Regions from separate parts of the Shewanella sp. SM29 genome, predicted to be linked through region 1. Evidence: predicted binding sites of a transcription regulator. Region 1 holds the regulator's gene; each other region holds the start of a gene.
The links. The regulator sigma-54, encoded in region 1, starts transcription at its own class of promoters, with help from an activator protein. The targets are predictions, from matches to a motif close to GTTGGCACGNNNNTNGNNT.
Positions count from the first base shown of each region.

Region 2: the regulator sigma-54 is predicted to act here: its motif matches at 5,678-5,696, upstream of flhA (flagellar biosynthesis protein FlhA).
Region 3: the regulator sigma-54 is predicted to act here: its motif matches at 2,280-2,298, upstream of L5L77_RS04035 (TorF family putative porin).
Region 4: the regulator sigma-54 is predicted to act here: its motif matches at 2,286-2,304, upstream of L5L77_RS04955 (flagellar assembly protein FlgT).

Region 1 is NZ_JAKKRN010000012.1:51,336-58,699, forward strand. Features, by position in the region: gene mgtE (magnesium transporter) at 1-337, opposite strand, end outside; gene L5L77_RS10320 (HPr family phosphocarrier protein) at 588-863, opposite strand; gene rapZ (RNase adapter RapZ) at 850-1,704, opposite strand; gene ptsN (PTS IIA-like nitrogen regulatory protein PtsN) at 1,701-2,144, opposite strand; gene hpf (ribosome hibernation promoting factor) at 2,147-2,434, opposite strand; gene L5L77_RS10340 (RNA polymerase factor sigma-54) at 2,463-3,941, opposite strand; gene lptB (LPS export ABC transporter ATP-binding protein) at 4,049-4,780, opposite strand; gene lptA (lipopolysaccharide transport periplasmic protein LptA) at 4,777-5,331, opposite strand; gene lptC (LPS export ABC transporter periplasmic protein LptC) at 5,318-5,878, opposite strand; gene kdsC (3-deoxy-manno-octulosonate-8-phosphatase KdsC) at 5,875-6,426, opposite strand; gene L5L77_RS10365 (KpsF/GutQ family sugar-phosphate isomerase) at 6,426-7,364, opposite strand, start outside.
Region 2 is NZ_JAKKRN010000005.1:111,507-118,870, reverse strand. Features, by position in the region: gene L5L77_RS05200 (protein phosphatase CheZ) at 1-112, opposite strand, end outside; gene cheY (chemotaxis response regulator CheY) at 126-509, opposite strand; gene L5L77_RS05190 (RNA polymerase sigma factor FliA) at 557-1,270, opposite strand; gene L5L77_RS05185 (MinD/ParA family protein) at 1,263-2,144, opposite strand; gene flhF (flagellar biosynthesis protein FlhF) at 2,149-3,531, opposite strand; gene flhA (flagellar biosynthesis protein FlhA) at 3,543-5,642, opposite strand; gene flhB (flagellar biosynthesis protein FlhB) at 5,825-6,955, opposite strand; gene fliR (flagellar biosynthetic protein FliR) at 6,974-7,364, opposite strand, start outside.
Region 3 is NZ_JAKKRN010000004.1:104,382-111,745, reverse strand. Features, by position in the region: gene L5L77_RS04055 (DUF4240 domain-containing protein) at 1-284, opposite strand, end outside; gene L5L77_RS04050 (hypothetical protein) at 413-793, shown strand; gene L5L77_RS04045 (response regulator) at 876-1,673, shown strand; gene L5L77_RS04040 (HU family DNA-binding protein) at 1,833-2,105, shown strand; gene L5L77_RS04035 (TorF family putative porin) at 2,397-3,089, shown strand; gene rimK (30S ribosomal protein S6--L-glutamate ligase) at 3,148-4,053, opposite strand; gene L5L77_RS04025 (putative bifunctional diguanylate cyclase/phosphodiesterase) at 4,233-5,948, opposite strand; gene L5L77_RS04020 (response regulator) at 5,958-6,392, opposite strand; gene L5L77_RS04015 (CHASE domain-containing protein) at 6,389-7,364, opposite strand, start outside.
Region 4 is NZ_JAKKRN010000005.1:71,994-79,357, forward strand. Features, by position in the region: gene L5L77_RS04945 (motility associated factor glycosyltransferase family protein) at 1-856, opposite strand, end outside; tRNA gene L5L77_RS04950 (tRNA-Arg) at 908-983, opposite strand; gene L5L77_RS04955 (flagellar assembly protein FlgT) at 1,039-2,205, opposite strand; gene L5L77_RS04960 (FlgO family outer membrane protein) at 2,486-3,118, shown strand; gene L5L77_RS04965 (LPP20 family lipoprotein) at 3,115-3,564, shown strand; gene L5L77_RS04970 (flagella synthesis protein FlgN) at 3,691-4,116, opposite strand; gene flgM (flagellar biosynthesis anti-sigma factor FlgM) at 4,119-4,442, opposite strand; gene flgA (flagellar basal body P-ring formation chaperone FlgA) at 4,518-5,225, opposite strand; gene L5L77_RS04985 (chemotaxis protein CheV) at 5,431-6,351, shown strand; gene L5L77_RS04990 (CheR family methyltransferase) at 6,452-7,291, shown strand.

The sequences.
Region 1 (7,364 bases):
CGGCGTCGGGAAGACTTCGCAGAATATAGGCGAGATCGTCGGTGTCCATGCTTGCTGTCGCTTTCGCGACTCGCTCAGGGCTCATGCTGCGGATCAGTGGGTCTTTGAGTTCTTCACTCAACTCATCGAGTATGTCGCCTATTTGTTCCTGATCGATGAGCTGCCACAATACTTGTCTGGCACTTGGCGGTGATGATTCTAAGATCAGCGCGATATCTGAGGCGGCCATTTTTTGCAGCATATTACGCACATGCACGAACATGCCGCTGCTAAGCGCTTGGTTTAACTGGTCAAGACTATGTCCGGTGTGATCGTTTTCTGCATTATCTACGGGCATTTGTCCTCCATTGTGCGGCAAATTGGTTTGAGATCTTAGTGTTGGGCTAGGATTTAGCGGTGACTAAGCGTCAGTCGATGACACAGATTAAGGCGGCTAAGGTAAGGTTAAGGCCAGCGCAATGACCGCTAGTGTAATCACCTGTGGCTTGTATCGTCGAGCGACAAATGTTTTGCCATGTCTGAATGGCAAGTTTTTTAAACTAGACATGAAGTGAAACTAACGATGAAGTGCTTAGTGTGAAGTGAAACTAACAGGCTTCGTCAAACTTAGCGTCGATTAAGGCACAAATGGCATCGAGAGCCGGCTCTGCATCTGGGCCTTCGGCGATAAGCCTGATGGTTTTACCCATGCCAGTTTCAAGCATCAGCAAGCCAAGCACACTGGCGGCCGATGCTTGTTTATCGCCTTGTATTAAGGTGATGGTCGCATCAAACTCGGAAGCCAGTACCACCAACTTAGTGGCGGCACGGGCATGTAAACCGAGCTTATTACAGATGGTTATCTGACGCTCAAGCTTTGGCATTATTGAGCTCTCGATGACGGGCATAAACTTTATGTTTACCGTTACTAAAGCGTTTTGCCAATTGCTCTGCGACGTAAACCGATCTGTGCTGTCCACCTGTGCAGCCAATGGCCACAGTTAAATAACTGCGATTGTTACGCTCGAGGTGCGGCAGCCAAGTCTCCAGTAAATTTTCGATTTGCCAGATGAACTTATTGACCAGTGGTTGGCGATTTAAGAACTCAGCTACGGGTTCATCTAAACCAGTCAATGGTCGCAGTGCCAACTCCCAGTGGGGATTGGGCAGGAAGCGCACATCGAACATAAAGTCGGCTTCGGTGGGCATTCCGTGCTTAAAGCCAAAGGACTCGAAGTTGATCACGAGTTCTTTATCGACACTACCAAGGAGAATTTGTCTGACTTGGTCGCTTAAATCATAGATATTCAAATTCGACGTATCTATGTAGTGATCGACCAGTTTTGACATAGGCTCGAGCAGTTTTCCCTCCAGCTTTATCGCTTCTTGCAAAGAGACTCGGCTCTTCGACAAAGGATGCAAACGGCGGGTTTCGCTGTAACGCTTGAGCAGAATTTTATCGCTGGAGTTAAGGAAGAAGCTCGTTAACTCAGTATCTGGAGGTAGGCTAGCGAGTTGTTTCACTAAGACCTTATCCTGCTCAGGCATGTTACGCACGTCGACACTGATGGCGACGAGATCGTTACTGCCTTTGAGTTGCTCAAGCAAACTGCCAATCAATGGCAAGGGAAGGTTATCGACACAATAATAGCCGAGATCTTCGAGTACCCTAAGGGCGACAGATTTGCCTGAGCCTGAGCGGCCCGACACTATGACCAGTTTCATCCAGTGATTACCTGATAGAGTTCCGTTTCATCATGCGTCTTGCGTAATTGCTTTAATATTTGCTTGTCGCTCAGCTTTTCGGCCATGCAAGACAAGGTACTTAAGTGCTGCTGACATTGGTCTGCAGGCACCAGTAGTGCAAATAAAATATCAACAGGTTGCTTATCGATAGCATCAAATGCTATCGGCTCTTCACACTTAATTAGTATGGCAATGGGCTGATCTATATCGGCTAGTCGACCATGTGGAATGGCGATGCCGTTACCTATACCTGTGCTCCCCATCTTTTCGCGCGCCACTAGGCTTTCGAATATCTCTTGAGATGAGAGGGTCGGGTACTGGGCAGCGACTAAGTCGCTGATGAGTTCCAGTACCTTTTTCTTACTGCCCGGAGTGGCGCAGGTAGTGCACTCCGGCCGCAGTATGGTACAAAGTTCCATTATTAGTGTTTTGTTAACTTCTCTTTGTGTTTAATAACCTGACGGTCAAGCTTGTCAATCAGGGCGTCTATAGCGGCATACATGTCAGCATGCTCTGAAGTAGCAAAAACTTCACCACCTATGAGGTTTATTCTCGCTTCGGCAATTTGTTGCATTTTCTCAACATTGAGCACAACGTGCACATTATTGATCTGTTCGAAATGGCGTTCAAGTTTTGAAAACTTTTCTTCTACATATGCACGTAACGATTCGGTAATTTCGACATGGTGTCCACTTAGGTTTATTTGCATAGAAACGTCCTCCGATATCCACTGTAGGTTATAAACTTTTACGCTGATTAGAAGGTGGAATAAGCATAGCCTCTCGGTACTTCGCAATGGTTCTGCGGGCTACGTTGATCCCTTGTTCTGCCAGAAGCTGTGCCATCTTGCTATCGCTTAATGGTTTTTTCTGGTTTTCCGCTGCCACCAGTTTCTTTATAAAGGCTCTGATTGCTGTGGATGAGCACTCACCACCATCGTCAGTACCGACGTGGCTAGAGAAGAAGTATTTTAGTTCAAAAAGTCCCTTAGGGGTATGCATGTATTTTTGAGTTGTGACCCGTGAGATGGTGGACTCATGCATTTCTACCGCTTCGGCAATATCGTTAAGCACCATAGGCTTCATGGCTTCTTCACCATACTCAAAGAAACCTTGCTGATATTGCACTATGCAATTAGCAACTTTAAGCAAAGTATCGTTACGGCTTTCTAGGCTCTTAATAAACCATTTAGCCTCTTGCAGATGGCCGCGAATAAATTGGCTATCGGCTTGGTTTTTGGTACTGCGTGCCATAGAAGCATAATGTTGATTTACATTGATTTTTGGCATGCAGTCAGGATTTAGCTCAACGACCCAGCGGCCATTTTTCTTCGACACAGACACATCTGGGATAACGTATTCGTCATTATTGGGCGTGATCAACAAACCTGGGCGAGGATTGAGGGTTTGGATGAGTGCTATACCATCCCTTAATTCATCTTCTTTTAATTTAGTCTTACGCATCAACAACCTAAAGTCTCGGGCGGCGATCAGATCTAAATGATCTTTGATCAGCATACGGGCGTTTTCTAGGTTGGGAGTATCAGCGGCGAAATGCGACAGTTGGATCAGCAGGCATTCACTTAAATCGCGGGCGGCAACGCCTATGGGATCAAAATGCTGAATACGCTTGAGTACGGCTTCGACTTCGTCAAGCTCAACTTCAGGATTACCCATGGCTTCGAGAATTTCTTCAGTGCTTTGGGTGAGATAGCCCTGATCGTCGATGGCATCAATAATGGCGGTGGCAATGGCTAAATCGGTTTCAGAAAACGGCGTGAGGTTTTTTTGCCATTCTAAGTGTTCGTACAAACCTTCACTGGTCTCGCCTTGGAAGGGCATATCGTCTTCACGACTGCCGCCGGGGCCTGAGTTTGGGGAGGCGGTAAACACTTCATCCCATGTGGTGTCCATGGGGAGCTCATCGGGCATGGATTCTTTGGTTAGCGACTCTGCCGTGTCTATGGTGGAGCTGTCTTTTTCTGGTGGCAGAGTGCTAGATTCACTGAAATCCGTATCGGATAGCGTTTGGTTTACAGGGGTTTTAGTGGCGTCGAATTGATCCTCTTCCAGCTCGAGAAGGGGATTAGAATCTAATGCTTGCTGGATCTCTTGCTGCAGTTCTAATGACGACAGTTGCAACAGACGTATAGCCTGTTGTAGTTGTGGCGTCATGGTTAACTGTTGACCCAGTTTGAGCTGGAGTGACGCTTTCATGTTACCGCTGATCCCTACGTTATTATTGTTGGATGAGGTCGCTTATTATCATTTTGAGTGAAGCCCAATGGCGGTGTAAATTGCCTCCATTGGCTTCGCTCGATTAACTATAGCCTGAATTGTTCACCTAAGTACACAGCCCTAACTTGCTGATTGTCTAAGATCTCTGCTGGAGTTCCTTCGGCAATCAGGTTTCCGTGACTCACAATATAAGCATGTTCACATACATCTAATGTCTCGCGGACATTATGGTCTGTGATCAGTACGCCAAGGCCGCGACTTTTGAGTTGTTCGATAATCTTCTTGATGTCGATAACCGAAATAGGATCGACGCCGGCAAACGGTTCATCGAGCAAAATGAACTTAGGATTAGCGGCTAAAGCCCGCGCAATTTCGACGCGACGACGTTCGCCACCCGACAATGACATGCCTTGGCTGTCACGGATGTGGGTGATATGAAACTCTTCGAGCAGATGTTCTAGTTCTTCTTCTCGTTCTTCGTTTTTAAGTTCTTTACGAGTTTGCAGTACGGCCATGATGTTGTCATGAACAGTTAGCTTACGAAAGATACTGGCTTCCTGCGGTAAGTAACCTATGCCTTTGCGGGCACGCAGATGCATAGGATCTGCGGTTAAATCATCATCGTCGATAAAGATATGTCCCTTATCGCTCTTCACTAGCCCGACAACCATGTAAAAGGTCGTGGTTTTACCTGCACCGTTTGGACCGAGTAGGCCAACGACTTGACCGGTTTTTACCGTCAGACTGACGTCTTTAACCACTTGGCGACTCTTGTAACTTTTCGCCAGATTTTGTGCTCTTAAGGTGATTTGGGTCATTTAGAGTCCTGCTTTTTCACAGGTTTATCCGCTGGAGCATCTGATTTAGCATCATCTTGATAGTTTTCTGGCTGAATAATAGTGATCACGCGATCGTCACCACTGCCAGTACTCTCGGCCATCAATTTCTGTTGAATCATGTTATAGCGGATTAAATTGCCTGTAACTTGGCTACCCGCTTGATCTAATGACGCCATACCTTTCAGTGTTAAGGTGCGGCTTGCCATATCGTAACGAATTTCTTTCGCGCTTGCCGATGCTGGGCGGCCATCGTCTAATATTTGGCTATACGTAGCAGGGTTGCCTGTGGCGACCAAAGTTTTGCTATTTTCACCTTCAGCGGAAAATGCACGCAGTTCATTTGCTTGGATTTTTATTGAGCCTTGGGTAACTTCCACCGGACCAAAGAAGATGATCTGGTTGTTTTTGATATCCGCAGTTTGGCTCACAGCTTTAATTTTGACTTCTTGCTTTAAGTCGCCGACTTTCGCGAAAGCACTCATGCTCATAATTAGCATTAGGCTGGCAAGTAATACGTTATTTTGCTTCATATGTTCCTACTACCTGACTGGTCAATTGCACTTCTTGCGCGTTGAGGTCGGCATAAAGGCCTTGGCCTTGAATATTAAAATCTTTCCCTGTGACGTAAATGGTACGGTCAGAGGTCATTATCATAGTGTTGAGATCGAGTTCCAGATAACTGGTGGACAAGGTCTGAATCGGTTCTTCTGGGCTAATGGCATCGATAATAACATTATTTTCTAATACAACCTTGCCAGTTTCCTTGTTTAGCTTGCCCTGATCTGCCCTGAGTTGCCATTGTGCTTTACCTTGGTCTGGATAAACAAGATAAACAGGTTGAGTAAAGAAAGTTTGATTCGTTGAATCATAATGTTCCATGTGTTTCGCCGTCACACGGCTATTCACTAGTCCTTGCTCATTGAACTCAACACTGCGCAGATCTTCAACGATGAAATCTGGGGTATTTTGATCTTTTACTCTGTTATCGGAATCACCGCTGTGTTTGTTCTGGACCTGCCAGTAAAGCGCTAGTGCAGTTCCAAAAAAAGCGATAATCGCGAGTGTCACACGACTCATATACTCATTCCATGGGCCGAAGTGAATTTATTTTGACTTAGGAGTAACAGATCTGTGAGTTCACGCAGTGCACCGTGGCCACCATTGAGCGTAGTCACAAAATGGGCGTGTTGGCGTACATAGGGGTGGCCGTCAGCAACACTGACCGCTAAACCGACGACATTCATCACGGGGAGATCGACAATATCATCACCGATATAAGCCACTTCTTCTGGGGTGACACCATAAAGTGCGAGCAATGCTTCATAGGGCTCGAACTTATTGTCTACGCCTTGGTAAATATGGGTAACACCAAGGGCTGTCATACGGTTTTCAACGATTTTGGATTGACGTCCTGTGATCACGGCGAGGTTGAAACCGCTGGTGAGGAGTGAGCGCACGCCATAACCATCGCGGGTATGGAAGGCTTTGAGCTCTTCGCCGCTATTACTCAAGTAAATACGGCCGTCGGAAAACACCCCATCGACGTCACAGATTAACAGTTTAATCTTTTGTGCGCGTTGCCACACATCATCACTGATTGGGCCGTAAAATCCTTGCTGTGGCATTAAATGACTCCTGCTTTAACCATGTCTAGCATGTTAAGAGCGCCGATAGGATGGCGGTCTTTATCAATAACAATTAATCCGTTGATGTTTTTTGAGTCCATCACTTGCAGCGCTTGGGCGGCCAATACATTATCCGTGATCGTGACGCAGTTACGGGTCATCACATCGGCAATGGGCGTCGTGCGTAAATTCACTTCGGCATCAATAACGCGGCGTAAATCACCGTCGGTGAAGATACCAACCAGCTTGCGCTGATCATCAATAATCGCCGTCATGCCTAAGCCTTTCTTGGAGATTTCGTACAGAGCTTCTGTGATGCAAATATCGTGGTTGACGAGCGGTAAGTCATCACCGCTATGCATGACATCGCAGACTTTTAACAGCAACTTACGTCCTAATGCACCGCCGGGATGGGACATAGCAAAATCATCACGGGTAAAGCCTTTTGCTTGCAGCAGCGCAATGGCGATGGCATCGCCCATCACTAAGGTTGCTGTGGTACTTGAGGTGGGGGCAAGTCCAAGTGGGCAAGCCTCTTCTGGGACTTCAATACATAAATGCACTTTAGATAATCGCGCCATGTTCGATTCGGGTTTACCTGTTACCGCGATAACGGGCACGCCCATACGTTGGATGACCGGCATTAAGGTGAGGATTTCGCTCGACTCACCGGAATTTGAAATCGCTAAAATCACATCGTTATCGGCCAATACACCCAGATCGCCGTGGCTGGCTTCACCCGGATGCACAAAAAATGCGGGCGTTCCTGTGCTGGCGAGGGTGGCAGAAATCTTATTGCCGATATGGCCCGATTTGCCCATTCCCATGACAATCACTTTGCCTGTGCAGTTGAGGATCAACTCGCAAGCTTCTGCAAATTCAGCCGAATCAACATATTGATAAAGATTGTCTAGGGCTGACTTTTCAATGTCGATAAC
Region 2 (7,364 bases), on a different contig from region 1:
CAGCAAGCTCCCGAAATAAATCATCAGCCTGACTTTGCTCACCTGCACTTAATAATTCAACTAAATGCTGAGCTTGCTCGAGCGTGATGAGCCCTGATGTTTGTGACTTCATAGCTCATCCTTGCTCAAGCGAGTCGTTCGAATATTTTATCTAACTTCTCTTTCAGCGTTGCAGCGGTAAAAGGCTTAACCACATAACCATTCACTCCCGCTTGAGCGGCAGCAATAATCTGTTCACGTTTTGCTTCAGCAGTTACCATTAATACGGGTAAATGCTTTAGCGAATCATCAGCGCGAATTGCTTTTAACAGATCGATTCCTTGCATACCAGGCATATTCCAATCTGTAACAACAAAATCAAAATCCCCCTTTTGCAACATCGGCAGGGCTGTTGAGCCATCGTCTGCTTCTTGGGTGTTATTAAACCCCAAGTCTCGCAACAAGTTCTTGATGATACGCCTCATTGTCGAAAAATCGTCAACAATGAGAATCTTCATATTCTTGTCCAAGGTTTCCTCCGGTGAGCTGACATTCTGTGCTCGATTAATAATTATACTTATGTCCAGTGCTTGAGTTTAGCTTTCAATCGCAACATTGCCTGACTTAATATCTGGCTAACCCGCGATTCACTGACTTCAAGAATGGCGCCAATCTCTTTTAAATTCAATGCTTCATCGTAGTACAGGGATAACACTAATGCATCTCTTTCAGGCAATAATTTAATTGCCTCAACCAGAGCAGAATGAAATTGGTTCTCAGCTAATGCTTCAAATGAATCATCATCGGACCGATCACTCACTGTAAGTATATCCTGAGATACGCCTAAATCTTCTATCCCTATGATTTTTCCGACAGAAACATCGTTAAGAATATGATGGTACTCATCGAGCGTCATATCAAGTTTTTCTGCAATTTCTGTGTCGCGTGCATCACGACCCAGTTCTTGCTCTAACTCATCAATAGCGTGTGCAACCTTACGATTGTTACGATGAACGGAACGAGGGACCCAGTCGCCACGACGAATTTCATCTAACATGGCTCCACGTATGCGTATGCCGGCGAAGGTTTCAAATTTCGCACCCTTGCCACCATCAAACTTGGATGATGCTTCTAGTAACCCCATCATCCCAGCTTGGAGTAAATCATCTAACTGCACAGATGCAGGTAGTCTGGCGAGTAAATGATGCGCAATTCTTTTAACCAACGGAGCATACTGTTCAACGATCGACGATTTATTGTCTAAACAAGTATACGCAGCGGCTTTATTCACTCGTTTTTTCCTCTTGAAAATCTGGTCGTTGTACTAAACGCTCAACGAAAAACTCCAAATGCCCACCAGGTTGCTGCGGCACAGGCCAGCTCAAAATTTTATTTGCCAATCCTTGATACGCAATCGCCGCTGGTGATTTAGGATAAGCTTCAACCACCAATTTTTGTTTACGAACTGATTTACGTAAGTTTTCGTCAAATGGAATCGTGGCGACTAATTCAAGTGCAACATCTAAAAATCTGTCGGTCACTTTACTGAGTTTAGCAAATAATTCCATACCTTCGCGTAAACTACGCACCATATTGGCAACTATTTTAAAACGGAACACGCCATGCTCACGGCTGAGAATTTTAATCAGGGCGTAGGCATCGGTAATCGAAGTGGGTTCATCACAAACAACGACTAGCACATCCTGCGAAGCACGTGAGAAACTGAGCACCATATCTGAGATCCCAGCCGCTGTATCTACGACTAGAATATCAAACTGAGTCCGCATCTCACTAAATGCACGGATTAATCCAGCATGTTGCGCCGGGCTTAATTCCACCATCCCCTGTGTTCCTGAGGTGGCTGGTACTATGCCTATCCCCTTTGGACCACGAACGATAATATCGTCAAGCTCTGCATCACCAGAGAGAACATGAGAGAGGTTACGCTCGGCACGAATACCCAGCATGACGTCGACGTTTGCTAAGCCAAGGTCAGCGTCAAGTACCAAGACACGCTTGCCTTTTTCGGCTAATGCCACAGCAGTATTAATAGAAACGCTGGTTTTACCCACGCCTCCTTTGCCACCAGTGACCGCGATTACTTTCACTTTTTCGTTATAGGGTTGATTCATCATACGTAAACCACTTGCTTGATCCAGGGTCATAAATCTACTCAAATGCACAGGCCATATTATCTGACCACGCTGTGTCTTGTAATGATTGTTGTTCTGTACTATCTAACGCTGCGAGTGCCTGCTGGGCTAAATCTAGGGTATCCGCAACTTTCATATCTTCAGGAACTCTTTGTCCGTCAGTAATATAACTTAATGGTAATCCGTTTTGGATCAACACACTTAATGCCCCTGCTAACGACACAGATTCATCGAGTTTTGTGAGAACGACACCAGATAGGGGAATGCGTTTAAAATGATTGACTGCATCTTGCAGCACACGGCGCTGCCCTGTCGCAGACAGTACCAGATAACTGCGGATAGGTATCCTGCTATTTGCAGTTAAATTATCAAGTTGCTGGTAAAGGCGCATATCTCGCTGTCCCATGCCAGCCGTATCTATCAATACTAGCTTGCGATTCCTAAACTGATAGAGAATTTGCTCTAATTCATTTAGATCATGAGCTTGCTTTACTGGGCAGCCCATTATTTTGCCATAAGTTGCTAATTGCTCATAGGCTCCGATGCGATAATGATCTGTGGTAATTAAAGCAACATGTTCAGCACCATGATGTGCCGCAAAACGGGCAGCAAGTTTAGCTAATGACGTTGTTTTACCAACGCCAGTAGGGCCAACTAATGCAACCACCCCGCCCTGTTTCACAATGTCATCACCCTGATTGTCAAGCATATTAGCAAGACTTTGTGGTAATGCTCTGACTAATTCAGCCGGCGTATAATGCTGACTCAGCGCGGCTAATTTATTCGCAACCGCAGGGGAGAATTCAGCCTCAAGTAATTTGGCTTCGAGCATAGCACCGACAGGATCGATGCGTTTTTTATGTTCCGTCATCAAGGAGGATACTTGATGTGTCAGTAAATTACGCAGTGATGCTAATTCATCACGCATAGCCTCAATATCAGCACTTTGTTTCTGTGATGTTTGTGGCTTTTTATCAAACGAGGAAGGCGCTTCACGACGTTCTGGTTTCACAGCAGTAGGGGCTTGTAAGCCCTTAGCCCATGCAGGTAACTCGGCATCAACTTGCTGATGTGACATTTGTTGATTCAAACGGCTTTGCTGCTTCTCAAGTAAGGCTTGTAATGAGTCTGCAGGTGCGGCTGGCTTAGCGCGAGTTTCTACACGAACTGGCTGTTTAGCACCCAGGGACACGAGATCGTCGCTCACGTCCATAAAGGTCGGTGCTGGCGCAGTGGCTGCAGTTTTCGCTTTAGGTTCGTCATAGTCAACGGCAGCGACAATTTCGATGCCACCGTTCACTTTTTTATTTGACATAATGACGGCATCTGAGCCGAGTGTTTCTTTCACTTGGGCCAGTGCGGCGCGCATGTCTTTGGCAAAAAATCGTTTAATCTTCACTTATGCGTCCTCTACTGGCCAACTGCAGATACGATACGTATTTGCTTCTCATCAGGTATTTCTTGATATGAAATGACTCTGAGATTAGGAATAGTATGTTTAACAAAGCGTGACAGCGTCGCGCGTAACATACCTGACGTCAACAATATGGCGGGTTGTCCGACCATTTCTTGCTTTTGAGCCGCATCGGCAAGGGACTGCTGCATGCGTTCTGCAAGACCGGGTTCAATATTTGGACCATCACCACCGGTTGCTTGCATTGACTGATGCAACATCTGTTCCAACTCTGGCGCCAAAGTAATGACGGGGATTTCGAGCTCTGGGCCTGAAATTTCCTGAACTATCATACGCTTCAAAGCGATACGCACAGCGGCAGTCAAGACTTCAGTGTCATTACTCTTAGTGCCATATTCTAACAAAGTTTGCACTATAGTACGCAAGTCTCTAACTGAAACCCCTTCATTTAATAGGTTCTGCATCACTTTTACGACATGTCCTAGTGGCATGATATCTGGAATAAAGCCATCAACCAGCTTAGGTGAGTGTTTCGCAAGCATATCCATCAGTTGTTGCACTTCTTCGTAACCTAACAACTTAGCGGCATTATTTGTGAGTAATTGACTAATATGAGTTGCAACAACAGTGGCGGCATCGACGACGGTATAACCTAATGTTTGTGCGTGCTCACGTAACTCAGGGGCGATCCATACAGCTTCCAGACCAAAGGCGGGATCGCGCGTTTCGATACCATCAAGTTTGCCATAGACTTGGCCAGGGTTGATCGCCAATTCGCAATCATGACGAATATCTGCCTCTCCGACGACGACGCCCATTAATGAAATGCGATACGCATTAGGCGATAAATCTAAGTTATCGCGAATATGCACCGCAGGCACTAAGAAGCCTAATTCCTGAGACAACTTTTTACGTACGCCTTTAATGCGGCTTAGTAACTCGCCACCTTGGCCCTTGTCTACCAGAGGGATCAAACGATATCCGACCTCAAGACCAATAGTATCAACATGATGTACATCGTCCCAACCCAGCTCTTTAGGCTCTTTATCTTGTCTTTCTATTGGACCCGATTTAACTTGTTCTAGCGCTTTAAGGCGTAGGTTTTCATTTCGTTTATAAACAAAATAAGCTGCACCAGCAGTCATAAAGGCAAAGCTTAAAAACGCCATGTGCGGCATACCAGGAACAATACCCATTACAAACAGGACTCCGGCGGCGATACCCAATGACTTATGACTGTCAAACATCTGACTCATCATCATTTGGCCCATATCACCCGACTCGTTTTGACGAGTCACCATCAAGGCCGCGGCGATTGACAATAATAGACCAGGGATCTGCGCCACTAAACCATCACCGATAGTCAGTAAGGTATAAATTTCAACCGCTTCAGAGAAACTTAAGCCATGCTGCACAATCCCTATGATGAAACCACCTACGATGTTGATCACTAAGATCATGATACCGGCAATCGCATCCCCTTTAACGAATTTGGACGCACCGTCCATCGCACCATAGAAATCGGCTTCACGGGTCACTTCGGCACGGCGTATTCTCGCTTGGTCTTGATTTAAGGTTCCAGCATTTAAGTCAGCATCGATTGCCATTTGCTTACCAGGCATAGCATCCAAGGTAAAGCGGGCGCTAACTTCTGCGATACGACCTGCACCTTTAGTAACTACCGCAAAGTTGATGATAATCAAAATGATAAAGACCACTAGACCAACGGCATAGTTACCACCGATCACCACAGAACCGAAGGCTTCAATCACCTTACCCGCTGCATCACCGCCATTATGACCCTCAAGTAAAACCACACGAGTAGAGGCAACGTTGAGCGCAAGACGTAATAACGTCGCCACCAGTAACACAGTTGGGAAGGCAGCAAAATCTAAGGGTCTATCAGTATAAATAGCCACCAGTAATACGATGAGAGCTAACGCAATGTTGAATGAAAAGAGTATGTCTAATAGAAATGGAGGGATAGGTAAAACAATCATGGCCAATGCAGCAAGCACAACCACCGGCGTGCCAATGCCTTTAAAAGTGCTGAGCCTAATTTGTTTTACTTGACCAAGAGTCGCTTTAACATCCATTCGCTATAACCTAAACTTTGACGTGTAATAGCATAAAGCAAAAAACGCGCCAACAAGATTAAAGCCATTAATGAAGGAAAAATATGCACTGTGACTGATTGATATACATAAAATTAACCATAAAAAACAAATGAACTCGACATCATCAGCTTTACCAATGACTACCATCTGAGACTAGTGGTTCAATATTTCAATTCATCTGGTATAGGTTGATTGAGTGGGACAGGAATAGGTTTACGACCGCGTCCTTTTTGATATTGGCGCAGCTGGAATACATAAGCCAAAATCTGTGCGACAGCAGTAAACAAACCTTCAGGGATCTGCTGGTCTAACTTAGTCGTATGATAAATAGCCCTTGCAAGTGGTGGGGCCGAGACAATCGCAATATTGTGCGCGCGGGCAATCTCACGTATTTTAAAAGCCACATCATCAACACCTTTCGCTATCACAAAGGGAGCCGCAGAGCGCTGCACATCGTATTTAATCGCAACAGCAAAATGCTCAGGGTTAACGACAATCACATCGGCATTTGGCACTTCAGCCATCATACGCCTTTGTGCTAGTTCACGTTGCATCTGCCGTATATGCCCTTTCACCTCAGGTTTACCCTCAGTATCTTTATATTCATCTTTTACTTCTTGTTTGGTCATCTTAAGTTGCTTGTTGTGATTCCAAATTTGGAACGGCACATCGATGACGACAATAAACAAAATCGAGGAACATAACAGGATAAACATCCAAACCAACAAATCTAATGCATGGTAAACATTACCTGGAAGATGGTCGCTAGACAGCAACATGATGTCATTGAAATAGAAGCTTAATAAAAAATAAGCAGAAAACGCTACTACCGAAAATTTTGCAATGCCTTTGGTGAGTTCAACCAGAGCCTGTACGCCAAACATGCGTTTAAAACCAGCAAGGGGACTCATTTTACTGGCTTTTGGCATCATAGCTTGGGTCGAAAAATTGATCCCTCCAAGAGAGACGTTACCGATAAACGCAACAACCACAATCAGTAGCATAATTTTAGCCATGGGCCAGGCTATTTCACTCGCAACAACGCCCCACACTTTGAACATTTCATTCGTATCAAAAATTTGCGCCCTATCCATGGTAAATACAATTTCAAACACCCGAGTTAGGCTAATGGCCAAACTTGGGCCTAGCATATAAAACCCACATGCTGCCGAAATTAATACCGCTGCAGTTCCAAGTTCTTTCGAACGTGCAATCTGTCCTTTTGTTCGCGCCTGTTCTAGACGCCTCCCCGTGGGTTCCTCTGTACGTTCATCACTTGATTCTTCAGCCATGGGCTTCTCCTAATCCCATCATATCAAGCCATCAGCGTTACATTGGAGCGCTAACATATCGCAAAGCAGCACTTGAGCCGTCGACCATACTTCATCGAAGTGTGCCATTACCGGTGTTAGGGTTAACCACAGAATAAACAGTCCACCAATCATAGTGATCGGAAAACCAATAGAGAAAATATTCAATTGTGGCGCGGCGCGGGTCATGACCCCGAAGGACAAGTTGACTAATAACAAGGCGATAATCGCAGATATCGACATAGTGAGTGCCGCACCAAACATATACGACCCCCAATCAGCCAGCGATCGATAACTTGTCAGTGTTAAGCCTTGATTAGAAATCGGCAAAGTTTCAAAGCTTGCCACTAGCATACGGATCATCAAAAGATGGCCATCCACAGCTAAGAAA
Region 3 (7,364 bases), on a different contig from region 1:
GGCTGATTAACCACACCTTCGAAAATTTCTTTACCAAGTGAAATCAAAAAACACCTAAACTCGGCAAAAGCATATTCAGAATCACAGCCCGTAATAATGTAGGCCGCCCCCCAAACAGACCACAAATAACTACGGCGCATCTGCTGACCAAAGATTTTATCGAAAGCTTTTAACTCTTCATTACTCAATTCGGCAAGTTTCTGCTTCAGTGCTTGAGTCAAAGACTCCTGTGATTGCGCCGCTTCCGTTCGCGTGACTAAACCCCAAAACTCAACTTCTGTCATAAACGTCACCTATTTAGAGCCTCTAGTAAAAAGGCATATTCTACACGATATTACGGTTATACTGGACTCGGATTAGGGCATTTCCTACACTTGCTCATCTTCTTTGCTACTGGTGTGCACTTCAATCTATGCCTAAACGTCTTATACTACTGATCACGTTATATTGCCTCTTCAGCATTGCTGCACTTTGGCGTACTGTGATGACTCAATCCCTTGATGTATTCACCCTAGGTGTCCTCCCCGTGCTCGTTGGCATACTCATACGGGCGCCGTGGTCTAGCTTAGTGTTGAAGATTTATATTGGCATGCAAACCTTAGGATTCTCGGCACTGGGGATTACAGCAATTATTGCCTATCGCATTACCCCTGAGGATGTAAAAGTAGTTGTTTCTGGCCACAACATTCCTATGTTGCCACTCACAGTGAGCATTATTGTTATTTTACTCGTGCAGTATTGGATCGCATTTTCTAAGGTCACGAGACACTATTTGACCCGCCAAACTCAGTAATGGACTTTGTTGCTAAGCTGTTATCAACAGCGTAGCTTAGCGACCCAGTAAAATACTTACGACTTTTAACTTGAAGTAGACTATGAGCCATTTATCGCCCAGCGAACTTTCCATTCTTTTGGTAGAACCTTCAGAGACACAGCGTCGAATTATTATTCAGCGCTTACAACAAGAAGGCATTCTCAGCATTCAAACCGCAGAAAACATAGAAGCGGCTAAAGATATTATTGCTCGCCATAAACCTGACCTTATTGCGAGCGCCATGCATTTCGATGATGGCACTGCCATCGATCTCTTGGGCTACTTAAGGGCCAACGCTGACTGCAAAGATATCCAATTTATGCTGGTCTCGAGTGAGTGCCGCCGTGAGCAACTTGAAATATTCCGCCAATCGGGTGTAGTAGCGATTCTACCTAAACCCTTCAGTGCCGACCATTTAGGTACAGCATTGAATGCCACGATTGATTTACTCAGCCACGATGAACTCGACCTGAGTAATTTCGATGTACAAGATGTGCGTGTATTAGTGGTCGATGATAGCCGTATGGCAAGAAACGTCATTAAACGTACGATTGGTAACTTAGGGATGAAGCTAATTACCGAGGCCGAGGATGGCGCGCAAGCCATAGCGTTAATGAAACACAATATGTTCGACTTAGTGATCACTGATTACAATATGCCGAGTGTAGATGGGCTAGCTTTGACACAATTTATCCGCAATGAAAGCCAACAATCACACATTCCCATCTTGATGGTGTCTTCCGAAGCCAACGATACCCACCTCAGCAATGTATCCCAAGCGGGTGTAAATGCCTTATGTGACAAACCCTTTGAACCCAAACTTGTTAAAAAATTACTCTATCAACTGTTAGAAGAATAAAACCAGAATAAAACTTAAGTCACGAACTGAGTAAATATTCTGCGCTTTACTGAACATCTTGCTGCACGCTAGACGCAAAAGGCTTTCCAAGTGTTAAACCTTATGGCATGTTAGGCACGCTTATTTCAAATAAATCTACGGAAAGAAGAGACAATAAAAATGAACAAAACTGAACTAATCGCCAAAATTGCAGAAAATGCCGATCTAACGAAAGTAGAAGCAGCACGCGCATTGAAGTCTTTTGAAGCAGCTATTACCGAATCAATGAAAAATGGTGACAAAATCTCCATCGTAGGTTTCGGTTCTTTTGAAACAGCGACTCGTGCCGCTCGCACTGGCCGTAACCCACAAACGGGTAAAGAAATTCAAATTGCTGAAGCGACAGTGCCTAAGTTTAAAGCGGGTAAAACCCTACGTGACAGCGTAAACTAAGTTATAAAATTCAATACAACGCCTCCATTGTGAGGCGTTTTTTTTGCCCAATCCCAGTGAAGCACTGAATATTTTTTGCACAACAAAAGTGCGCCTCTGCCCCACAAACTGGCAAATAAAAACATTTCATTAACATTGCAAGTTCTAATACCTTGTTTTACATGGCATTGTAATAGTGGCATGTGATTAGCAAATCCTTCCTTAGAAAAAAACCAAGATGCACTAATGAACACAGCTGACTTTGAGTGTGCCAATGGTGAATCGATAAATAAGTCAATCGAGGGGATGAGCATGAAGAAATCACTGTACAGCGTTTTGGCCTTATCGACGGGAATGTTACTGGCAGGCAACGCCTTTGCAGCCGTATCAGGCAACATTGGCGGTACCTCTAATTATCTATGGCGCGGTGCGACCCAAACTAAAGATGCGGTCGCAATCCAAGGTGGCCTTGACTACAGCCACGATTCTGGATTTTATGCGGGAACTTGGGCATCGAATGTGGATTTTGGTGATGATACTAGCTACGAGCTTGATCTATATGCGGGTTATGGCGGCAGTATTACCGAAGACATCAGCTACGACTTTGGCTATCTCTACTACGCCTATCCAGACGCGCCAGGCAGTATTGATTTTGGTGAGCTCCATGCTGCTGTCACGTGGAAATGGCTCGAACTTGCTTACTCCCAAGTCATCAATGCCGGTGACGATCTGGCCGCCGATCCTTTAGATAATAAAGATCTCAGTTATCTTGCCGCGACGGTATCCGTTCCTCTCACTGAAAAGCTGAGTTTATCAGTGCACTATGGTTACTCAAACGGTGATGTCGTCCAATCTTGGTTTGGCGAAGATAATTATGCCGACTATAACGTGACTCTCAGCGCAGATACCAGCATAGGCACAGTGTCATTTATGGTCTCAGATACCGATCTCACCGATGATGATGCCAAACTAGTACTCGGATATTCCTACAGTTTTGATCTATAAGCTCTAAACATAAAAAACGCCACCTTAAAAAGTGGCGTCGTTTTATCACAATCACCTACTAGGCAATAATTGACCGGTTTGTTTTACGGGCCGCAACCATTTTCTCAATATATTCAACAATAGGCTCAGTCACTGAAATCCCTGTTGTTTGCTCAATCCCTTCAATGCCTGGCGCCGAATTAACCTCAAGGATCAGTGGACCACGGTTAGAACGTAAAATATCTACTCCCGCGACAACCAATCCCATCGCCTTCACAGCGGCAATAGCCATTTTACGCTCAACAGAGGTGATTTTTACCACCTCACCACAACCCCCTAAATGCAGATTCGAGCGAAAATCACCCTCGGGACCTTGACGTTTCATCGAAGCAACAACCTTGTCACCGACAACAAAACAACGAATATCACTACCATTGGATTCTTTAATGTATTCCTGTACTAAGATATTCGCTTTGAGCCCCAAGAATGCTTCAATCACGCTCTCAGCAGCCGTTTTAGTTTCAGCGAGTACGACACCAATCCCTTGAGTGCCTTCGAGTAATTTAATGACTAACGGAGCGCCGCCCACCATATTGATGAGATCTGGGATATCATTTGGCTTATTGGCAAAACCCGTCACTGGCATGCCAATCCCTTTGCGGGAAAGTAGTTGCAGTGCCCGCAATTTGTCCCGCGAACGCGCAATGGAGATTGAATCATTCGCGGCATATACACCCATCATTTCAAACTGACGTACAACGGCACAACCATAAAAAGTCACGCTAGCATGAATACGCGGAATGATGGCATCAAACCCAACTAATTCAGTACCTTCATAATGAATGCTAGGTTTAATAGAATTAATATTCATGTAGCAATTCAGCGTATTGATCACGACAGCTTCATGTCCACGACTTTGGCAAGCCGCGACTAAACGTTGTGTTGAATACAACTGGGGGAATTGGGATAAAATACCTATTTTCATTGCTGAGTGACCAACTTAAGCATGAGTGAATAAACCGTTCTGCGGCACCAAAAGCACAGCGACAGAAAAAGGGGCTGATATTTGTCTATTGCTCAGTGTAAAGCAAGAAAATATTCCTCACCAGACGAAATCATTATGCTAATGAAATACTTCAAGACCTATCACACTCGGAACTCGGTTTAAGTTAACAGCGGCAGAATATACTTAGCCTCAAACTCCGTTGCATCTAAGGGACGAGAAAACAAATAACCTTGTAATACAGTACAATGGCGAGAAGTGCAAAACTCAGCCTGCTCAATCGTTTCAACGCCCTCAGCTACTGATATGACATTAAACCCATGGGCGAAGTTAAGTAATGCAGCGAGCAAACAAGTGTCTTTATCATCCTTATCATAGGAAGCGACAAAGCTTTTATCGATTTTCAGCACGCTAATGGGAAACAATTTGATATGTTCTAAGGACGAAAAACCCGTCCCAAAATCATCGAGGGCAAAACGCACCCCTAACTCGGCGATTCTATCGAGCATTTTGGCATGTTCATGGGGATCTTCAATAAGGCAATTTTCAGTAATTTCAAGCTCTAATGCTACAGCAGGAAGTCCTGTCTTAGTCAGCGTACTCGCTATTTTATCAAACAGGTTCTCATTTCCAATTTGCGATGCAGACAGGTTAACGGCAATGGTAAATTCTCTCCCTGTTGGCTGTAATTGGGTTAACCAAACCTGTGCCTGAATACAGGCTTGTTCAAGCACCCAATCATCAATGTCCTCCATTAATCCTATCTCTTCGGCTATGGGTAAAAACTGATCTGGGGCGATAATACCATCCACAGGATGCTGCCAACGGACGAGGGCTTCCATCCCCACCAGCTGATGGGTTTTCGCATTCACTTGCGCTTGATAATGAACCTTAAATTCATTTCTTTTTAAGGCAGTACGCAAACTCGACTCGATATGATTACGGTAACGTACCTCTTTATCTAAAGCTTCTGAGTAGAACTGAATCTGGTTTCGGCCCATTTTTTTAGCGCGATACATGGCAATATCGGCACATTTCATCAGCTCAGAACTATTCGAAGCCGCTTCATTATAAAAAGCCACACCGATACTGGCACCAATAAGCACATCGTTATCACCGAGACAAAACACGTCCTCAAACACTTTGAGCAATCGATTAGCCACAATCATAGGGAAATATTTATAATCATTATCAGTGACTAGCACGACAAATTCGTCCCCACCTAAACGGGCAATAATGTCGCCATCTCTTAGTACTTCACTTAATCGAGCGGCTACTTTAACTAAAAGAATATCCCCCGTCTGATGGCCTAGAGTGTCATTGATCGCTTTAAAATCATCTAAATCGAGTAAGATAACGGCTAAATAGTCGTGACAACGTTTGGCCCTTGCTATCGCTCGATTAAGACAAAGTTCAAAACCATAGCGATTAACCAGCTTAGTCAACGAATCGTGTTCAGCTAGCTCTTTTAGTTTTTGGTGGCTATTACGTAACGCCAACGCCATTGAAGATCTTTGTTTCGCATAACGAATTGCACGGGTTAGTATCCGCGAGTTGACCTCATCTTTAAGCAAGAAGTCCTGCGCGCCTAGTTCAATACAGCGCTGAGCCAGTTTCTCATCTTCATAGCGACTCAGCATAACGACTACGGTCTGATCTTGCGTCATGGCATTGAGCTTGATCAACACTTCTAAGCCATTAGCATCGGGTAATAAATAATCCAATAGAATACCGTCAAAATGACGTTCTAATGCGAGATTTAAACCATCAAATGCACAATTTGCTTCGACCACATTAAAAGTCAACTTTGACTGTCTGAGTGCTCGGATGATCGCAGTTCTATCAACTTCATCATCATCGATCAGTAGTAAATCCATATACTCACCTTATGCGGATGGGAGCTCCACTATTCGCCAGTAACCTTCAAGCATATTAAAAATATTGTTAAAACCATCTTTCATATCAGTTTTAACCATATAACCAGCCACATGATGGCTATAGGCTTTCATCCTATCTTCATCGGTACTCGACGTGGTGAGCATAAAAACGACAGACGAAGAAAGAGAAGGATCTGAACGTATTCGCTCAAGGAACTCAAACCCATTCATTCTTGGCATATTAAGATCCAGCAAAATAAGATACGGACCTTTGATCGTGTCTAAACTCGTTAGAATAGTTAATGCTTCGATCCCATCCCGAGCACGCACTAAGGGATTGAGTAACCTCAATTGTCTCATCGCCCGCTGCACGGCCATGTAATCCACGTCATCGTCATCAACCAATAAAATGGTGACCTGTTGATAGTGATTTGCTGCGCTCATAGAAGCTCCTTTTTCACTATTTGCTTAGGCCAACTAAAGCAAAAACAACAACCTCGGCCCTGCGATTTAAGCTGAATCTCTCCACCTAAACTTTCAACCGTTTTCCTCACAAGTGATAAGCCTAAACCACTGCCTTCAACTTCATCCCTTGGTTTAAGTGTTTGAAAAATCTCGAAGACTTTTTCATGATATGAGCTTGATATCCCCGGACCATCATCTATCACACTGAATCGATACTGCTGATCAAACGCCTCACATGAAACCGTAATCACACCTGTACCTAAGTCATGATGTTTTATGGCGTTACTGATTAAATTTCGTATAACTAATTCCAACAATGGTCTTACGGTATAAAAATTCGGAAATTCACCTTTTAGGACTAATTCAAATCCCTGTGGCGGCGCGACGAGCGCAAACATGTCTTCAACCAATTGCCGACTTTTCACTTCAGTGGTTTCGGTATCGACACGACCAATCCGAGAAAACATCAATAGTCCATCGAGTAATAACACCATTCGATGAATACGACTTTGGATAAGCCCTAGGTATTTCTGTACATTTTCATTGGTGTTATCGACTAAATCCTCAGATAACCAAGAGGTTAGCTGCTCGATACCACGTAAGGGGGATTTCAAATCATGGGAAGCAATATAGGCGAACCTGTCTAATTCTTGATTGATACGCTCAAGCTCAAGCATATGTTCTGCACGCTGAACTTCAATACGTTTACGTTCAGAGACATTGTTAATTGTCGCGAGAATAGAAATGCCATTACTAAAATGAATAGGCGTCAACCCCACTTCAATTGCGAGTCGACTGCCATCTTTACAACAGCCAAACAGGTCATCCCGCATCGACATATTTTTCGCAATAGGCTGCACTAAATAGTTACTCATGTGCTGCTGATGAGCATCCCTTAGGGTTTCGGGCAATAACATATTGATGGAACGACCGAGTAACTCGTCTCTGGTA
Region 4 (7,364 bases), on a different contig from region 1:
CAACTCGGGGGAAATAAACAAGATTTATGTCATGAGTTGAGGCTAGCGGTAAATGGTATTCGCCTATTAACCCGTCAATACAGATCACAATATCTGGTTTTATATTATTGTGAAGTAAACCACGTAATGCAGTATCTGCCGCAATGATCAGTGGTCTATGGGAACTTGAACTAATTTGTTGCAGATAATCATAATGCTCTTCTAAAGAAGGACCCGAGCCAATCACGATAGCTTTATAACTACTATGACTATTTATTAAGCTCGCGGCATCAGGATCGTGCGTAATATAGAGTTGGTTATCCTCGAAGCGTTTTAATATTGCAGGATCATCAGATTGATGTCGCTGATTAGAGAACTCACGATTGAGCTCCATGACTAATAAGTCTCTGAGAGTCGCATTCTCATCACTGACAAGAGTGAGATCTGGCGTAATTGCAATATTAGGGAAATTTAACTTTGCGCTTGGAAGCGCAGTCAAATTAATGTTTGAATGCTTTAACCATTCGCTTTGATCTGTGTAACTGATGAGGAGGGCAAAAACGCTGAGATTTAAAATGCAAACATCAATTGAAAGATACTGTGGATTATCGATAAGTAAACTTGGTACATCTCCCATACCGACACCGTAGACGGTTACGTGAGTTGCATCTGCAGGTAATGTACTGATAAAGAGCTGTGCTTCAGCGATGCGGTTATGACGACTACTGAGTTGAATGCCATTGACACTGATAGTTTGATTGCGACCGTTGACAAGGTGGGCATCTAATTCATTGATAGTTTGGCTTTTGACCGCAGCGGCTACGATAGGCCAACGCTTGACGATAATATTGAGATTAGACGCAAATAGCTCGGTCATTCCGTTTCTCCGGAAGATTTCTGGGAGTTTGATATCACCAAGTTCACTATCTGGTCTCTCCACAGGGACTCGAACCCCGATCGGCCGCTTAGGAGGCGGCTGCTCTATCCTGTTGAGCTATGAAGAGACGACAGTGATTATACTGGTTTTATCTTTGATTAAAAGGCTTATGATTTAGTTGCTTAAATCTTAAGCGCTATGTCGTTTATCTGTACATTGTAGGCGGCATTTTGGTCTACAAGTACTGCGGTGGCGCTTTCTTCGCTTACTTGCTCAATTTTTACCGTTGCACGACTTTTGGTCGCGACGGCGCGCATTTCATTGAGTCTATCGGGTAAGTTTTGTTGTAATACTACTTGGAATTTATCACCGACACGAATGCCATGTTTACGGCCTAGATTTAATATAATCCTGTCTGCTTGTCGGCTAACGACTTGGCCAAGTAATGGCCTGCAATTAAGTGTGCTGTCTAAATCTCGGGTAGCTTGCAATATTAATTGAGTAATACTTTTTCCATAGGAGGAACGCCAGAATCTATTACTGTTGGGAGCAATGATAGCCTGTTCTTCAAATTCCCATGGGGCCGATGTGTTGTAGCTTTTGCTCCAGACCTCTTCGCCACTGATCCCATGATAGAGGCTGAGTTTGAATTGAAATTGCCTTAGCGGAGCTTCATCCCAAAATCCTAAGAAGGTGGGTTGTACAGGCTCTATCGATATATCAATGATCTGCGGTTGAAGAATATATTGGCTGTCGGTAATTTCACTGAGCCAGCTTGGGAGTCGATAACCGCGAATATCCACTAGGTCTTGTTCAATATCGAGTCGCTCGTTAGCATGGATGTGACTAAAGCCAGTTGAAGAGTAATCTTCTATAGTGTTCCCTAACGCCTCTGAAATGACCTCTTCAAAGCCTGAAAGTTGTCCATATCTAAGCTGAGAACGATCTTTTATTTGTGTTTGAGGTATTAAAATAGCGGCCTTTAATTGGCCATTAGGACACTGTTGTGTTGGATCATCATTTAGATCGAGGCGTAGGGATACATATATTTTATTTCCCTGAATTTGTTCACTTACGAGTTGGATGTTTATGGCTTGGGCGTTGCGATTTATCGCAAAGTTATTTTGTGTGAGGTTACCATTAGAGGTTTGTTGCTCACTGGATATTTGAATACCTGTGCTCAATGTCGCATAGCTAACAGCTTGATTAATTGCTTCTTCCCTTGCTTGAGCTGTATTACCATTGATAATAGTTGCTTCTCCGCTGGCTTCTATCCATTCGGCTCTGGTGGGCAAAGAAAGTAGTAAAAGGCTCAAAATGATGAGCGAAGCTGAACTTGGTATGTGCATCAATTCAATCCTTATCGCTAAGCTAATGGCGATATTACCAATCGAGCCAGTTTTCTGACTCTTAATCTAATATGGCAATAAAGCAAATTTCGTGCCTGAGTATGAGAACTTTTGATAAAGTTTCCATTGTTACAGTCGATATACTGCGTAATAGAAGAATATTGTCGGACTGAGGTTAATATTGGTCCGAAGATTGCTGGTTTTTGTTACTCATTAAAAATTTGAAGCTTAGAAAGTGAGTCACTTGACTGCCAATGCACCCATAGATGAGGTAAATCCAATGCTAAAGCGTGTGATTATTCCCTTAACATTGATAATGTTAGGTGGATGTGTAGCTAAACCGGTTACGCCGCCCAAACCGAGTTTAGTGGATGGCAATGGGTTGCCGCCAACGGCAGTGATTAACCATTTAGCACAGCGAATAGTGACTGAGCTCGTTAAGCAAAATGATGCTCTGCGTTCTGATCAACCTATCGTAGTTGCAACACCAGTATTAGTGGGTGATTTGAATGGCACTAATGCGTTAGCGCAACAGTTACAGCAAGGATTAATGACATCGCTCCATAGCTTTCAGTTTAATGTGGTGGATTTAAACTTAGCTGATGGCTTGAGAGTCACATCTGACGGGGATTTTATTTTGACGAGAGATTGGCAAAAATTGTCGAAAGATCTTCCTGTTGAACATCTTGTCGTTTCGACTATGAGCGTAGTAACCAATGGTATGGCGATCAATACTCGGATTGTGAACATTAGTAACAATCGCGTGGTATCGGCATCTCAAACTTTTGTGACTCAAAAAGAGTTGGCAAACTACATGCAGCCTTCGGAGCAAATTGTGTCACAAAATGGCATCTTATATCGTCAGGCGAGTCCAGGTATGAATGAAGTGCGTGTTTTAGGAGATGGAAAATGAAACGCTACCTTTTAGTTATTGTGGCGCTAATGCTAACTGGCTGCGCTGCTAAAGATAGATATGTGCAATGGGAAGATGTGCCGCCGCCGAGTTTTCCTAAGTTAACGGCTATAGGATATGCGCCGTTAGCGACTCAACCTGCTAAAGAGCAATCACAAAGAGTGTTGATGGCTATGCAAGCATCAAAAATTGTGGCTTATCGTGAATTAGCGGAACAAGTTTATGGGCAGAAAATAACGGCAAACAGCAGTGTCAGTGATTGGATGTTGACGGACGATAATGTCAAAGCGTCAGTTTCTGGCGTGATCCGCGGCGCACGAGTCGTTAAGAGTTATCCAGCAGGCGAGCATTATGTCACTGAGTTAGAACTTGATTTTTCACAGGTTTGGGCGCTTTATCAACAACAGAACCGTCCACAACGAGTGAAGGAAGTGACGTATTTCTAGCGTTATTGAATGTATGTTCAACAGCATGTATTGAGCCGCGTATTTACGCGGCTTTTTTTTTGTACAAGACATTAATATCTAATCAGAGCTTAGAAAAGGGAATGCTAAGTGGGAGTGATGCGCTTATTAGGCCTTTAAATCATTGCCTAAACTTGAGATAGTCGAGGTCTTGCCTTTATCGTTATAGGTGAGGCTGGAGGCGTTTCTGCTGGCTTGTAAAGCTTGAGCAAAGCGATTTAAACTCGCTAAATTCATCTCAATTAAACTAGCATTTTGTTCGTTTAATTCTTTGCATTCAGTCAATGCGTCTTTGATCTCGGCCATTTTATGCACGAGTTCGACTTGCTGAGTGAGTAGCGATTTATCACTGTGTTTTGCCAGAATATCATCATTAGTCTTTAGTTCTTTGAGACATTGCGATTTTTCGTTAGCAAGGGAAAGCAGTAAATCGGCGTTTTGGTCAACCAAAGCGCCTTTTTCCTTGAGTATGATTTGCTTAAGAACAGCCAAATGGGCGTGTTGTAGATCTACCAGTTTAGCTATTTCAGTCATAGTTACTCTTTATTTAAGTCATTAAGTTCGGCTTCAAAACTTGCAATATTGGCAGCCAACTTTTCTGGGTCAATTTTATAGCGACCTTCGGCAATAGCTTGTTTGATTTCTGCTACTTTCTTTTGATCAACTTCAGGAAGGCTAGCCATTTTAGTCTGAGCTCCTTGAAGTTGTTGTGCCTGGGCCGTAATGACCACAGAGTCGCTTCTTTGTGGTGTTGTCGATTTTGTAGCAACTTGAGCAGATTGATCGCTGCTCGCTTTCGTTGCGCCTGAACGAACTTGCGCAGTCGTTGCAGTGTTGAGTTTGCTAATATCAATTGCCATTTTAGGCTCCAGCGTCGTGTGTACGGGATTTCTTAACTGGGGTATCGGCAGCTTACAAAAAAGCTTTAGATTATTTTACATTCTTACTTCAACTTCGCCAATGCCTGTGACTATAGCATCTAGTTCTTTGTTTGAACTGCTATTTTTGACTCTGATCCGATCACCTTTATTGCCATCTTGTAGGGCTTCGCCCACTGTTTTTAGCTCGAATGAGCCAGAACGAACGTAGATAGAGACCGAATCATTTTTACAAACGAAGCATAAGTTGTTGCTTAATATGGGATTATCTTTTGCTACTCGTCGTTTTACTCGCACGCCAGCCAATTTACTCGGGTCATCGAATTCGGCACCTCTCAAGCTATTTTGTTCAATGTAACGGACTTCTACTTGACTAGGAGAGATGAGTTCGCCTGGTGCTAAGATTTCGGTTGAGACAACAACGGGGAATAAGATATCCACCCGAACCGAGATATAGATTTGCCAAGGGTAAGCTAAGTCTTGCGTATCACAGCTGACTTTTAAGGTGTTATTACGGCTAATTTCCCTATCGCTAGCCAGTTCAACTTTCATTGGAGACGAACATTGTGACGGCAGCATTCTTGCGTCAACCATCTGTGGCGAAATATTTACTTTGGCATTTTCTGGAACGGATATTTTTTCTGAAATAAGCGCTTTAGCTAATTCTGAGATTGCCGATACGGTGGGGACAATAGGCTCTGCACTCGCAAAAGCGGGCATGAAGAGGGTGAAAAGACTAAAAAAACAGACTAAATTTACTTTCATAATGAAGAGACTAGCTTGTAACGCCAGAATGCACCTATACTTTTATTAAGTTCGAAGCTGACCACTGTAATAATAATTTGCATCACTGTCAGAAGATTGACTCAGTTTCGACTATGTTTATCGATAGATAAGACGTAAGCAATTAATATGCCTATACTCAACTGAGTTATAGGGCCGAACATAAACAGAACAACAAGGCAGAGTTATGTCGAGTATTCTTGATTCAGTCAACAAACGAACCCAGCTCGTTGGACAAAACCGTTTAGAATTACTGCTTTTTAAATTAAACGGTCGTCAACGGTTTGGGATTAACGTGTTTAAGGTGAAAGAAGTACTGCAGTGTCCACCACTGACCACTTTGCCTAAACTTAATCCTTATGTGAAGGGTGTTGCTCATATTCGTGGAACAACCATTTCAGTGATTGATTTGAGTGCGGCAACAGGGGGAAAACCTTTAGCGAGCACTGAAAACTGTTTCATCATTATTTCTGAATATAACCGCAGTGTTCAAGGCTTCTTGGTCAGTTCTGTTGAGCGGATCATCAACATGAATTGGGAAGCGATTATGCCTCCGCCGCAAGGTGCTGGCCGTTATTCTTATCTGACAGCTGTGACTGAAATTGAAGGTGAATTAGTTGAAATTCTCGATGTGGAAAAAATCTTAGATGAGATTTCACCAGTTAAAACGGCTATCAGTGAAGAAGCCAATGAAAAACTGACCCTCGACAGAACTCAGCATTATCATATTATGGTTATTGATGATTCTGCCGTGGCGCGTAAACAAATTATTCGTTCACTCGAGTCATTGAATTTACAAATTGATACCGCAAAAGATGGTCGCGAAGCATTAGACAAGCTTAAAGAGATCGCCAAAGAGATGGATAATGTGGCCGATGAGATCCCCCTCATAATCTCTGATATTGAGATGCCTGAAATGGATGGCTACACCCTGACCGCTGAAATCCGAGATGATCCTAAGCTTAAGCATATTAAAGTGGTACTGCATACTTCGTTAAGTGGTGTATTCAATCAGGCAATGGTTCAAAAAGTGGGGGCTAATGACTTTATCGCTAAGTTTAATCCCGACGAACTGGCTGCTGCTGTGAATAAGCATTTAAGTTTGTAATTGCTGTAGGTTAGTACCTAGATACGCTTTACGCTATAATCTCGACTTTATAACATGATGGTTTCGCACTGATTTTGGTGCTTGCTATAGGATTTAGGATGTGAATGTGCCAAATAAATCACTCGCTGAGGCTGAATATAATCAATTTAGGTTGTTCTTAGAGCAACACAGCGGCATCGTACTGGGTGAAAATAAGCAATATCTTGTGCGCAGTCGTCTTGCTCCTTTGATGGGCAAATATAACCTGCCATCCTTATCTGATGTGGTTAAGCATTCGATGAAGCCTACTGAGCGTGCGCTCAGAGCTGAAGTGATCGATGCTATGACGACCAATGAAACCCTTTGGTTCCGTGATCGTTATCCATTTGAGTTGTTGAATAATGTCCTACTACCTGAATACAGTCGTCTGGGGCGTCCGCTCAAAATTTGGTCTGCGGCTTGCTCGTCAGGCCAAGAGCCATACTCATTGGCTATGACTATTCTTGAGTATCAACAGAAGAAGCCTGGTGCCTTGGCTGGTAGTGCTTCGATTCAAGCAACGGATCTATCTCCTTCCATGTTAGAACGCTGCAAAAATGCCGAGTACGATAGTTTGGCATTAGCGCGTGGTTTATCTGAAGAACGTAAGCGTCAGTTTTTTGATGCATTACCTTCAGGTAATATGAAGTTAAAGGATAATGTGAAGCGGTTGGTGAACTTTAGAGCGCATAATTTGCTTGAGAGTTATAGTCTGCTTGGCAAGTTCGACATTATCTTTTGCCGCAATGTGCTGATTTATTTTGCACCAGAGGCAAAGGCAAAAATTTTGCGGCAATTCGCTGCCGCTCTCAATCCCAAAGGGATTTTATTTCTCGGTGCATCAGAATCTATCGCTGGTTTAACGGACGAGTTTGATATGGTTCGTTGTAACCCTGGCATTTATTACCAGAAAAAGACTTAACTCAGCCGCTCTAAAGAAAATTACCGACAATTGTCGGTAATTTTTTACCCATCACTTGCTCATCCTTGTTGTT